DNA from 2 places in the Paenibacillus amylolyticus genome. Region 1 is predicted to be linked to the other one. Evidence: riboswitches for the same ligand, from Rfam matches in the RefSeq annotation. Region 1 holds a riboswitch; the other holds the start of a gene.

The links. A riboswitch is a leader RNA that binds a small molecule or an ion and turns the genes downstream of it on or off. The one in region 1 is predicted to bind ZMP and ZTP.
Region 2: linked by a shared signal. The riboswitch ahead of V6668_RS27595 (TIGR01440 family protein) and the one ahead of V6668_RS08530 (DJ-1/PfpI family protein) in region 1 are both predicted to bind ZMP and ZTP.

The regions. Positions count from the first base shown of each region.
Region 1 is NZ_CP145892.1:1,866,794-1,873,173, forward strand. Features, by position in the region: gene V6668_RS08500 (class I SAM-dependent methyltransferase) at 156-833, shown strand; gene V6668_RS08505 (hypothetical protein) at 840-1,280, shown strand; gene V6668_RS08510 (hypothetical protein) at 1,302-1,841, shown strand; gene V6668_RS08515 (GNAT family N-acetyltransferase) at 1,850-2,389, shown strand; gene V6668_RS08520 (YfiT family bacillithiol transferase) at 2,437-2,961, shown strand; gene V6668_RS08525 (GNAT family N-acetyltransferase) at 2,995-3,510, shown strand; ZMP/ZTP riboswitch at 3,561-3,642, shown strand; gene V6668_RS08530 (DJ-1/PfpI family protein) at 3,703-4,311, shown strand; gene V6668_RS08535 (GNAT family N-acetyltransferase) at 4,316-4,789, shown strand; gene V6668_RS08540 (VOC family protein) at 4,965-5,348, shown strand; gene V6668_RS08545 (class I SAM-dependent methyltransferase) at 5,541-6,287, shown strand; gene V6668_RS08550 (SDR family NAD(P)-dependent oxidoreductase) at 6,337-6,380, shown strand, end outside.
Region 2 is NZ_CP145892.1:6,252,207-6,258,586, reverse strand. Features, by position in the region: gene V6668_RS27620 (FtsW/RodA/SpoVE family cell cycle protein) at 1-717, shown strand, start outside; gene spoIIR (stage II sporulation protein R) at 974-1,633, shown strand; gene V6668_RS27610 (L-threonylcarbamoyladenylate synthase) at 2,065-3,264, shown strand; gene V6668_RS27605 (manganese efflux pump MntP family protein) at 3,441-4,001, shown strand; gene V6668_RS27600 (low molecular weight protein arginine phosphatase) at 4,060-4,632, shown strand; ZMP/ZTP riboswitch at 4,729-4,810, shown strand; gene V6668_RS27595 (TIGR01440 family protein) at 4,952-5,545, shown strand; gene glyA (serine hydroxymethyltransferase) at 5,764-6,380, shown strand, end outside.

The DNA of each region.
Region 1 (6,380 bases):
TATTATATGGGATACATACGGCTTCGACCTTAATACGGAAGCTGGAAGAGAAGCGTTTCATATTTTAGCAAAGATATATCGTATATCCAAACAGGAGAATCGACGTACCCATGTCGAATGTTTAAATAAAGGGAATTTTTGTCAGGAGGAACTCTATGAGCATGGAATGGTACGATATGATTGCACAACGTAATGGGGGATACAAGGGTAGAGCTTTGTATACGCTGGAAGGTAACTCTGCTGAAGATATTTTTGAAGAGTGGTTGATTAAGCTTCTGCCTCAGTATACATCCGTGCTCGATGCAGGCTGTGGACATGGGGAGTTTACGTTGAAAATGTCGGAATATACCGATCACATTATAGGGTTTGATAATTCGGAAGAGATGATAAAGATAGCCCAAAACAGTCTTCATTCAAGCACGATAACAAATGTGGAATTTGTCTGCATCAGCACAAAAGAAAAGATGCCATTTGAAGATAAGCAATTTGGTTTGATCTATGATCGCAGAGGTCCAACTTCCATTATTGAGCATGGGAGATTGCTACAAAAGGGTGGAGTTATGATTGGTATTCATACGGATATAACAAAGGTACGTGAGCGTTTGGAAAGAAATGCATTTAAGGTGATCAAGATTGAGGAATATAACGAGGCACTTATGATTTTCTCGGATGAAAAAGAGTTTGCCATTTTTCTCTCCGATATCCCCGGAAACCCGGATTATACACAGCCTGAGTACCGGGAACAGCTGGAAGTCAAGCTGAAGGAGAACCAGGTTGATGGTAGAATTGCTGTAAGAGAATGCAAGTATATTTGGCAGGCCATAAGGAGCTGAAGCGGATTGAACACAGAATTTTCAGAACAGAAATATGGTGAAATGGGTGTCAAAACCAGCTTCGAGCAGATGGCGAACGGGGAACAAAAATATAAAATGATAACAGAAGACGGCAGTTATTATTGCAGAACCGTTGCCTCTTCCCACGGAGCATGGCAAAACAGTCATGTACATATCAATCTAACGGAGTTTTATGTGGTGCAAACCGGATGGATTGCGTATGCCAGTTATGGAGACGATCAGATGTTTTCGATTCGAGTGATGCGTGCAGGAGAGCACATCATTGTCCAACCTGGAATCCACCATAATATATACATGTCTGCACATAGCGCGATACATACCATCAAGCATGGATTGAATACATCCAGTGATTGGACGGCATCCCCTGAGTTGGATAGGTTAACTCAATCTTTAACAGAGAAGGAGCTACTCCAGAAGTATGATTAATTAGACGGGAGGATCAGACAGATGCGTAAAAGTACAATATTTTGGATTACGGGAGTAACGATAATTCTCTTGGTGACTCTGCTCATATACAGCTATGTTATTCCAAGTGTGAGTGCCCAGGATGTTGTGATGGCAGGCACAATCAGGCAGATTGATACGGATGTAGTTGAGGTAGAGTTAGAGATAACGCGAAAAAGAGAAGACAAGGATCAACATATGGTGTATCCCGTTGTCCCTGGATGGGAAGGGGTCACATTCACTGAAGAACAAGATGATGCGTGGTACATGCCTTCGTCTGTTGGCAGCTCCTATCTTGATCAAGTCATTCTGGAAAAGTATCTGAAGGCGCAGGGGATGACCATGAAATCAGCTGATAATCTGATAGGATTTGCGATACCTGATGAGATAGGGAGCTACAAGTTGCGGTTAACGCTCAGATCTTTGGATGGAACGACTCAGCCGCTTGAGAATCCCGTGGTGTATTATGTTCACAACGAGCATTTGTTAGGGAAGGATCTGAGTTGGGTTACGAGTGAGAATCTGGAGATCAATAAGGAGTAATCAGAATGATGAATGTATATGAATCGAATGAAATCACTGTACGTTTCTTGGACTCAGAAGATGAACAACATCTGGTGAAGTGGCTGTCAGACCCGGAAGTTCTTCAATACTATGAAGGGCGTGATCGGCCGCATGATCTGGAACAGGTGAGAGAGCATTTTTACAATCAAAAAGATGATGCTACTCGTTGTATCGTTGAGTATGGAGGACATCCGATTGGATACATTCAGTTCTATGAGCTTGAGGAAGAAGAACGAACGGAGTATGGTTATGGAGACACGGATGAGATCATCTATGGAACGGATCAGTTTATTGGTGAGGTAGAATACTGGAATAAAGGCATTGGTACACAGTTGATGCAATCCATGCTGGCTTATCTGATTAATGAAAAACAAGCCCGTAAAGTGGTTATGGACCCTCAATCCTGGAACTTAAGAGCGATATCCTGTTACGAGAAATGTGATTTCCAAAAGATTAAGCTGTTGGAGAAACATGAGCAGCACGAAGGACAGATGCGAGACTGTTGGCTTATGGAATATGCCCTGTAGATCCTGCTTAAAGTTAACTAAATCATGTAAACAAGGAGGAATAATGGATGGATGAAAGATTTCCGATAGGACCATTTGTATACACGGGTGAAGTTACTTTGGCACAACGGGAGAAGTGGATTCAGGACATTGCTGAGTTGCCTGAACGCGCACGAGAAGCGGTAAAGGGATTGAGTGAAGAGCAATTAAGTCTACCGTATCGAGAAGGTGGATGGATGCTCAAACAGGTTATTCACCACATGGCAGACAGCCATATGAACAGTATGATTCGTTTCAAGTTGGCGCTGACAGAGGATACACCAACGATTCGGCCTTATTATGAAGAGCGCTGGGCTGAACTGAGTGATTCAAGAGACCTGGATGTCGAATTCTCGCTTCAGATTCTGGATGCCCTCCATCGTCGTTGGGTGTTTCTGTTAAACGCGCTGACAGATGCAGATTATGCCAAACAATTTTATCATCCCTCATCGGAAGAAACGACAAGACTGGATTACAATCTGGGCATGTATGCTTGGCACGGCAAACACCATGTTGCTCACATCACATCGCTTCGGGATAGATTGGGAATATAGCTATTAGAAATATCTTTTAAGGAGGATTCATCAATGAGTGTACATATCAGACTATTAAATGAGAACGATCCTGTAATCATATCAAAGGCGTTTCAGGAGCAGGGTTGGGGGAGATCCCCTGAGCAGTATCTTCATTACTTGGCTGAACAACAGAATGGGGAACGCGTAACCTTGGTAGCCGAGTTGAATGGAGAATTTGCCGGATACGTGAATGTATTGTGGAATTCCAGCTACCCGTCTTTCAGGGAACAAGGCATTCCCGAAATTAACGATTTTAATGTACTAATGAAGTTCCAGCGCCAAGGTATTGGTTCACGGTTGATGGACCGAGCAGAGGAAGTTATTCTGGAACGAACGGATGTAGCAGGCATTGGTGTAGGTGTGTTTTCCGATTATGGCAAAGCGCAAGTTCTATATGCCCATCGCGGGTACATACCAGACGGTCACGGTGTACACAAACATGATCATTACATTCAGCCGGGTGAAGAAACGATTATGGACGACGATGTTGTACTTTATCTTACGAAGAAGTTAAAAGCCACGCAATAATTTCATAATATATACAATATGAAAGATGTCATGTATATTAGTTGTAAATATCTGTTATGTGTGACTGGCGTAAACGTGGAGTGAACCACGAGGGAGCACATATATTATATGCCGTACGCCTGGGCAAAGTGTTTGATCTTTTGATCAAACACTTTATTTATTATTCAGGGAACGAAAGGACTGGTGGCGGCAATGAAAATGGCGTTTGTTTTATTTGATGGAATGACAAGCATGGATTTAGCTGGATTTTATGAAGCTGTGACTTGGCTAGCGATTCTGAAAGCAAAGGAAAACGTATCATGGACATTCTGCGCAGATAAGGAGGAAATTTCGGATGACCGTGGGCTGAAAATGAAATCCGATGCAGTATTACCTCATCTAGGGGATTTTGACCTAGTATTTTTTCCTGGTGGATTATCAACTAGAACGCTTCGATTTGATGAGGATTTTATGCGATGGGTCCGAACGGCAGAAAATGTCACATATAAAATATCTATTTGTACCGGGGCTTTACTGTTGGGGGCAGCAGGTTTCCTGAATGGAAAAAGGGCTACTACCAACTCATCTGCTTATGATTTATTGAATCCTTATTGTGCAGAAGTAATCTCAGCGCGTGTAGTGCGTGATGGTAATACGGTAACGGGTGCGGGGGTTACGGCTTCCATTGACCTGGGACTATACTTGGTCGAAATGTTAACGTCTACGGAGATCGTCCTTCAAGTTCAACAAAAACTAGAGTATCCATATTATGAAGCTGGTAACTTAAAAGATGTCTACATGCACACTAAGGGTAGGGGATAAAAAGATGACTATTCGCCTTTTTCAAGCGATTGATCAGCCAGCAGTGCTGAAAATGATGACGGATCATGATTTTCAATTCCCTTCGTTTATACGCGATCAGTATCCTGCGCGCTGGGATATATTTTTAAAAATGACGGATGAACGTATCAGTGCTTATTATGTCATGGTTGACGAAGCAGATGTTGTCATAGGTCATGCTGGTTATATCTTTCATCCTACTGTTAACCGATATGAAATCGTTGGCGTTGTTACATGCAAATCACACCTTCGACAGGGAGTAGCACGTGGACTAATTACAAAAATATGTATAAAAATAGCTGAATTCGGCAGTAGTGATGTCATGCTTTACACACTTGATCATGAAGAAAATGAAGCAGCGCTCGTATTTTATGAACGAATGAATTTTCAAAAAGAAGGTGTTGATATGAATTATTATACCTCGGGGTTTCATAGACTTTCACTTGTTAAAACATTATAAGGGAACTTCAAAAAACTAATTGTAGTGGAAGCATAAAAGTGTACTTCAGTTTAAGCTGCATGGACTTGCAAAGAAAGATGATAAAAAAGCTGTCTTGCATGTTATACTCTATTGGAATTTGAGGAATGATAAGCAGGATGTTAAGAGATTAGATGATCAGAGGAGTGGATGATGCATGTTTAGCAAAGTCGGCCAGATTATGTTGTATGTCAACAATCAGGATGAATCACTGGCATTTTGGACGGAAGTTGCGGGATTCCACATTGTGGATGAAGTAAACCTTGACGAGGGTATGAGATGGATTGAGATTGCGCCTACCCCAAATTCGCAGACGAGCATTATTCTTCATGACAAGGAGTTTGTGGAGCGGATGTCGGCGGGTGTAAATCTGGGCACACCTTCGTTAATGTTCTTCACCGAAAATCTGGATCAGTTATATGCCGACTTGGCTGGTAAACATGTAACGGTCGGAGAGATTGTCGAGATGCCAACGGGGCGTGTCTTCAACTTTGCTGATAACGAAGGAAATTACTTTGCAGTTTTGGAACGGGCGAAGTAAGTTACAACTTAAAACAGCACCATTGCAAGCGGTCGACATTCATGTCGGTCGTTTTTTTGTTGGGAAAAAGCTTATGTTTTGGAGTAGAAAAACGCAAGAAAAATAGAGAACTACTGGGTAAAAATGTTATAATAGAGTGTGGCTGATTTATTGAAAATGACGAGGAGTGAATAGTCTGAAATGAAGGTTTGAATGGAGCAGTTAAGGAGGAATGTGGTTGTGGAAAAGACGATTAAAAGTGTACAGGATCTATATGATATGCTCGATGCGGATTTCAGATCTGCCAAGCAGTTTTGGGAACCTTTCTATGAGGATCGGAACAGACCAATCCCCTTTTTCCCAAACAAACCGGATGAGAATCTGGTAGCGCATGTGAACGAAGGTGTGCTGAGCGGCGGCAAGGCACTGGAACTGGGGTGTGGCCCGGGCAGAAATGCGTTGTATTTAACCCGCCAAGGATATCAGGTAGATGCTTATGATCTTTCGGAGACAGCTATTGCTTGGGCTAAAGAGAGGGCGGCAGAGGAGCAACTGGACGTGCATTTTGAATGTCGATCTGTGTTCGAATTATCCCCAGAGCAAGAATATGATCTTGTCTACGACTCGGGTTGTCTGCACCATCTGTTGCCACATCAGCGCATTCCCTACATAGAGATGATCCACAATGCACTCCAGCCTGGAGGATACTTTGGAATGACTTGTTTTGCTCCTGGTTTTGGCGGTATTGGTGGGCCTGAGATCGTTATGAATGATTGGCAGGTGTATCAAGAGAAGTCGATGCGCGGTGGTCTTGCGTTCACGGAGGAGAAGCTTCGCTACATGCTGGAAGATGGCTTTGAATGTGTGGAGTTCCGTGCAATGAAGTCGCTGGAGCAACATGAACCGTATTTTGGTGTACCTTTTCTCTGGGCCACGTTGTGGAGAAAGAAAAACTCGTAAGAATAGTGAAATAAACATGCATTGAAAATAGAGGAGGAGTGGTATCGGAATGGGAACAGAAACAGGAAAAAGACACTTTATTATTACAGGCAC
Region 2 (6,380 bases), 2.5 Mb from region 1:
GCTGCGGTATTCTGGATCGGGAATATGAGGCTGAAGCACGCATTGATTGCACTGGCAATTGTGGGAGTGGCGTTCTTTGGTTTTGTTAAAGCCTATACCTTCTACCATGATGAAGTATTCACTTTTCTTGAGAAGATAAAACGTGAGCATTGGGCAGAGCGGATTGATCCCTGGCTTGTACCGGAAAAAGCTACCTCCAAAGCTTCCTGGCATACAAAAAATGCAGGTTTAGCCATCGGTTCAGGGGGCATCATCGGCAAAGGTTATTTGCAAGGAACATCCGTTCAGAGTGGACGAGTCCCCTATACGTATTCTGATTCCATTTTTGTCGTGATCGCAGAGGAGTTTGGGTTTGTTGGTGCATCCGTACTGATTCTGTTGTACTTTATCCTGATCCACCGCATGGTGCTGATTGCTCTGGCATGCAGAGATCGCGCGGGACCCGTCATCATTGTAGGTATTATCGGAATGTTGTTGTATCAGGTGTTTGAGAACGTGGGGGCGTTCCTCGGACTGATGCCACTCACAGGTATTACGTTACCGTTCATCAGTTACGGCGGCACCTCTTTGCTTATTAATATGGCTTGCATCGGTGTAGTCATGAGCATTAAGTTGTACGGGCAAGAAGAGGAGGATGAACTTCTGATGGGAGAGCAGCAACCCCGGTTGTCGGAACGTTTATGGAATATGCTCAAGAAAGAGAAAAGTGCTGTGTAACTGTTGAGTCGGTGTAGGTGAAAAGTAAAGCGGTGAGACGTATAACGTGATCGTTTATAGGAATGAAGAGGTTGATTTGCCCTGTAACCAGGTGCGGATCAGCCTTTTTAACATGATGGGTGAGAAAGTGTAAATCATAGAAACGATTTAGTAGATTTATTGCAAATGCTAGGTTTACTTCCGTCTCTACCGGGCATACTGATAGACATGAGAGAGTTGCAGGTAGCGTGATCAGAGAGCCGAGGGGGAGAACGGAATGAGCAGAAGAATTGTAAAGCAAATTGGACTTATTATTGTATGTCTTATGTTGATTATCATGATGTGGGAAGGTCAGAAAACGGATGCAGCTGTGGCGGCCACAGCAATTCCAGAACAATCGATTCGCTTGCGTATTCTAGCAAACTCGGATGCACCGGGAGATCAATTGGTGAAACGCGAGATTCGGGATGCTGTCGTTGCTCAGATGGGCGAGTGGGTAGCCGAACTGGAGAATCCGCAAAGTCTGGATGAAGCGCGCAAGGTTATTCGTGAGCATTTGTCCGAGATTGAGAATAGAGTAGGAGAAGAGTTGGCCAGTCGCGGTTTAAATTATGAGTATCAGGTGGAGCTGGGTTCCGTTCCGTTCCCGACCAAGCTGTATGGGGGTACCGTCTATCCTGCCGGAGATTATGAAGCGGTTCGGATCACGCTGGGCGAAGGCAAAGGTCAGAACTGGTGGTGTGTGTTGTTCCCGCCGTTGTGTTTCATTGATGCAGGGACCGGGGATGCACTGGCGAAAACTTCAACCGTATCAGCCGCAGCGGCTGAACCAAGAGATGTAGAGGCATCTGTGCAGGGAGACACACCGGAAGCGAGATTCTTTCTGTGGGATATGGCTGTGAAACTGTGGAGTTGGGTAACTGGATTGTTCGCATAACAACGTATTTATAAAATAGTAGAGGGCGACTTCGATTCAGGAAGCTGCCCTTTTGATATGAATTAGTGGTGAAATTCCGAGCGATGTATGAAGGGCATCCGAGTTGGGACAGGTATGTTATAATTACTTATAGTGCGTGTTCAAAAAGTCTGGTTTTTCAGTACCAAGAAGATGGAATGGAGTAGCGGAGCGTAGGAAAATTACGTGAGCAACCAAAATGTTTTCTTCGGAAAAATACTTCGTAAGCCTACCGCTTATTTCGGCTGAATTTCATATTCGACGTTGATGATGCCGCTAGGCATCTATCGTAATCAAAAGCGTACTTTTTGAACAACCTCTTATATTGAATATGGATATGAACTAACCTACTTGAAGTTTAGGAATGATGATATATGAGCAGAGAAAACGAACCAGTGCAACACACCTCTGAGATGAGGGATGGTAGAGAAGACCGTGATACGAAAGCTCCGGGAGAGCTGGTCACTGAGATGTGGGATGTACGCGTCTTGGTGAGCGCTGAGAACGATCACGGATTGGGTAATATTGAAATGTTGGATGTGAAAAAGGGGAGCGCCGATCAACAGGCGCTCGCCGACTTGCAGGCTGCCGCAGCCTGCATTCGTCAAGGTCAGACGGTGGCCTTTCCGACCGAGACGGTCTATGGCTTGGGTGCTGATGCGCGTAGCACAGCAGCCGTGGAGGCTGTATTTGTCGCTAAAGGCCGACCTTCCGACAATCCACTGATTGTGCATATCGCGCACCGTGACCAGTTGGATACGCTGGTCACGGAAGTGAATGAAACGGCGGAAGCGCTGATGGCGGCCTTCTGGCCAGGACCACTGACGCTGGTGCTGCCGGTTAGGCCGGGTGCGGTATCCCCGCGTGTCACCGCCGGTCTGGACACGGTGGCCGTGCGCATGCCGGACCATCCGGTGGCCTTGCAGTTGATCGCGGCGGCGGCATGCCCTGTGGCTGCGCCAAGCGCCAACCGCTCCGGGCGGCCAAGCCCGACACTCGCGTCTCATGTACGCGAGGATCTGGATGGCCGCATCGGCGGCATTGTGGACGGCGGCCCCACCGGGGTGGGCGTCGAGTCCACGGTTGTGCAGGTCGGTGACGACGGTACCGTCACCATCCTGCGCCCTGGCGGCATTACGGCGGAACAACTGTCCGCCGTTGCCGCCCGTGTCGCCACGGACCCCGCGCTACTCGCGGAGGGGGCCGATGGCGTGGGCAGCCCGGCGCCGCGCTCGCCGGGCATGAAGTACACGCACTACGCACCCGCAGGGGCGCTGTGCGTGGTAGAGGGGCCGCCCGCAGCGGTGGCGGCCTGGATCAGCGCCGCCCTCGCAGAGGCGGCGCAGCGCGGAGAGCGCACCGCTGTGCTGGCGTTCGCCGAGCACGCGGAGCAGTACCGCGCCGATGCCGTGTTCTCGCTGGGTGACGCCAGCGAGCTGGAAGAAGCAGCGCGCCGGCTATACGCCGCGCTGCGCAGTTGCGATGAGCAAGGCGCCACATATATTGTGGCTGAAGCCTGCTCACGCGAAGGGCTGGGAGCAGCCGTCATGAATCGGATGCTCAAGGCTGCGGGGAACCAACTCATACAAGTTGGCAACCAGCAACCCTCATAACCTCTCCTGATCATACAGTCAGGAGAGCTGCTCACTCTTTTTCCAAAACAAAATCAAGATTCTATAAAGCCGGCATCTGACCAGAGATCCGTCCCCGTTTGCCTTTCATCGGTCATGTTTAGGTCCTTGTCCGCATATCGTGTACAAGAACCTTTACGTGACTTGGGGGTATGGGGATGTGGGATGTGTCTGCCCATGTGGGGCAGTTGGTAACCATTTTGATCATGGCTATTGCGCTTGGCCTCGATGCGTTCTCACTCGGGATCGGAATTGGCATGAAGGGCATTCGGCTGCGGGATGTATTGCGAATCAGTATTGTAACGGCTCTATTTCATATCATCATGCCCCTCATCGGCATGTATATGGGCAAATACGTCAGCTCCCTGCTCGGTGACATTACGACGTATGCGGCAGGTGGATTGCTTGTTTTGCTGGGTGCTCATATGATTCTGAATGCATTCCGTGAAGGCGATACAAAGCTGGTGGACCACCGTTCCCTGCTCGGCGTTGTTTTGTTCTCCCTCAGCGTAAGTGTGGATTCATTCTCCGTTGGCGTATCCTTAGGGATGTTCAGCAGTGATCTGATCTTAACTGTACTTGCTTTCGGTGTGTGTGGCGGGGTGATGTCGGTTATGGGTCTGCTATTAGGCCGTCGGGTGAGCCAGAATCTCGGGGATTACGGCGAAGCAATTGGTGGCGCAATCTTGCTTGCGTTTGGACTTTTGTTTATATTTTAGAATAAAACTTGAGATATCATATCATTCGCATCATATGTAAAATGGGGAGGCTAACACAATGAAACATATTTTATTCGTATGTACAGGAAATACGTGCCGCAGCCCCATGGCAGAGGGGCTTTTGCGAAAACTGGCATCGGAGCGCGGCATTCAGGTAGAGGTTCGCTCCGCAGGCGTGGCAGCAACGTCGGGTATGCCGATCTCCCGACATGCTGAAGCAGTTTTGAGAGATCATAACGTTGAAGGTCCACCTCATTCCACACAGCTTAGCTCTAACCTGGTAGGTTGGGCCGATCTGGTTCTTACATTAACACGGAGTCATAAGCAACATGTCATGCAGGTTTTTCCCGATTCAGTCCACAAAACGTATACATTGAAAGAATATGTGGAGGATGATGAACAGGTATTAAGTGATGTTCAGGAGTTGGACAGCCTGTTTGCAACGCTTGAGATGAAACGTGCCCTTGGGCAAGAAATCCTGGCATCGGAGCGTGAGCGAGCCATTGAGATCAGACAACGAATTCCAAGTTTCGACATCTCCGATCCTTTTGGGGGAAGTCGTGATGATTACAATATAGCTGCAGCTGAGATTCGGACGGCATTGGACCGGCTTTTGGATAAGCTGGGATAAATCTGATCCTGCGAGGCAGGTTATACAAATAGGACACGTGATGTAAATTAACCGTTGATTTTAGCCGCGGGTTGTTTTATGATGAAGGGGAAAACAGGGATCCGGTGTAACTGGCGACGAAGTGGGCATAACCACGATGGAGCACCGGAACAAACGGCCGGTCGCCTGGGCAAAAGAGCAATTCTGCGTTACCCGCAGACTGCTCTTTTTTTCGTCTTTCATCTGATTATTCGCTATAATAGTACCTGAGATGCCGTGCAAGAATACGAAGGACAACCAAGAGACAGCGGGCATGATTTTATCGGGAGGCGATGATAGGATGACTATAGAATTAGATTCGGAACAACCCGGATTGCAGGAACAGACCGCGTCTATTCTGCATGAACTGGCGCTTGCCGGACAGCTTGGGCCTGGACAGATCGTTGTGATCGGTACAAGCACAAGTGAAGTCGCAGGCGCTCGGATTGGTACGAGTGGTGCCATTGAAGTGGCGCAGCAGCTTCTTGCGGGTATACGCGAGGTGCAGGAAGAGTTCGGTTTTGACACGGTATTCCAATGTTGTGAGCATCTGAACCGTGCGCTGGTAATGGAACGTTCTGTGCTTACTCGACTTGGATTGACCGAGGTTGGTGCAGTACCCGTGCCCAAGGCCGGAGGTTCAATGGCATCCGCAGCATATCGTTCGCTGACCGATCCATGCCTGGCTGAACATGTGCAGGCCCATGCGGGACTGGACATTGGGGAGACGATGATTGGGATGCATCTCCGGCATGTAGCTGTACCCTATCGTACAGCGCTCCGCTATGTTGGAGATGCTCGTGTAACCACAGCGTTGACCCGTCCGAAGTTGATTGGCGGCGAACGCGCGGTGTATCGTATGGAAGAACAACCAGATTCGACATTTTGTGACTAACATATAAAGCGAGACTAATTGGGTTACACTTCTGACTTTGATTGCATCACCATCTTCCGATCGCTGTTATCCCCAGATTTTTTTATTCCCTATTTAAAGGGGAAATCCGGTGATAAAGGCGACCACTTCGTTTCTTCAGATTGGTGTTGCACTCGCCGTTTTCGTGTAAACATTAGTTTCACTTTATAACTTCACTTATAACTGGGAGGAATTTAATCATGGAACAATTGCGCAAGAATGACCCGGCAGTACTGGAAGCGATGAATCTTGAACTGAAACGTCAACAGAACAACATCGAACTGATCGCATCCGAGAACATCGTAAGTGAAGCAGTAATCGAAGCAATGGGATCTGTTCTGACCAACAAGTACGCTGAAGGATATCCAGGTAAACGTTACTATGGCGGTTGTGAGCATGTGGACATCGTTGAAGACATCGCGCGTGATCGTGCAAAAGAATTGTTCGGAGCAGAACACGTGAATGTTCAACCTCACTCCGGTGCACAAGCGAACATGGCAGTTTATCTTGCAGCGTTGAAACCTGGTGATACTGTACTTGGTATGAACCTTGCCCATGGTGGACACCTCACACACGGTAGCCCGGTTAACGCATCTGGTTTGCTGTACAACTTTGTAGCATACGGCGTACAGGAAGATACATTCCTGATTGATTATGATGAAGTACGCAAAGCGGCTTTCAAACACCGTCCTCGTCTGATCGTTGCAGGTGCAAGTGCATATCCGCGTACCATTGATTTTGAAAAGCTGGCTTCCATCGCCAATGATGTAGGCGCTTTGTTCATGGTGGACATGGCTCACATCGCAGGACTGGTTGC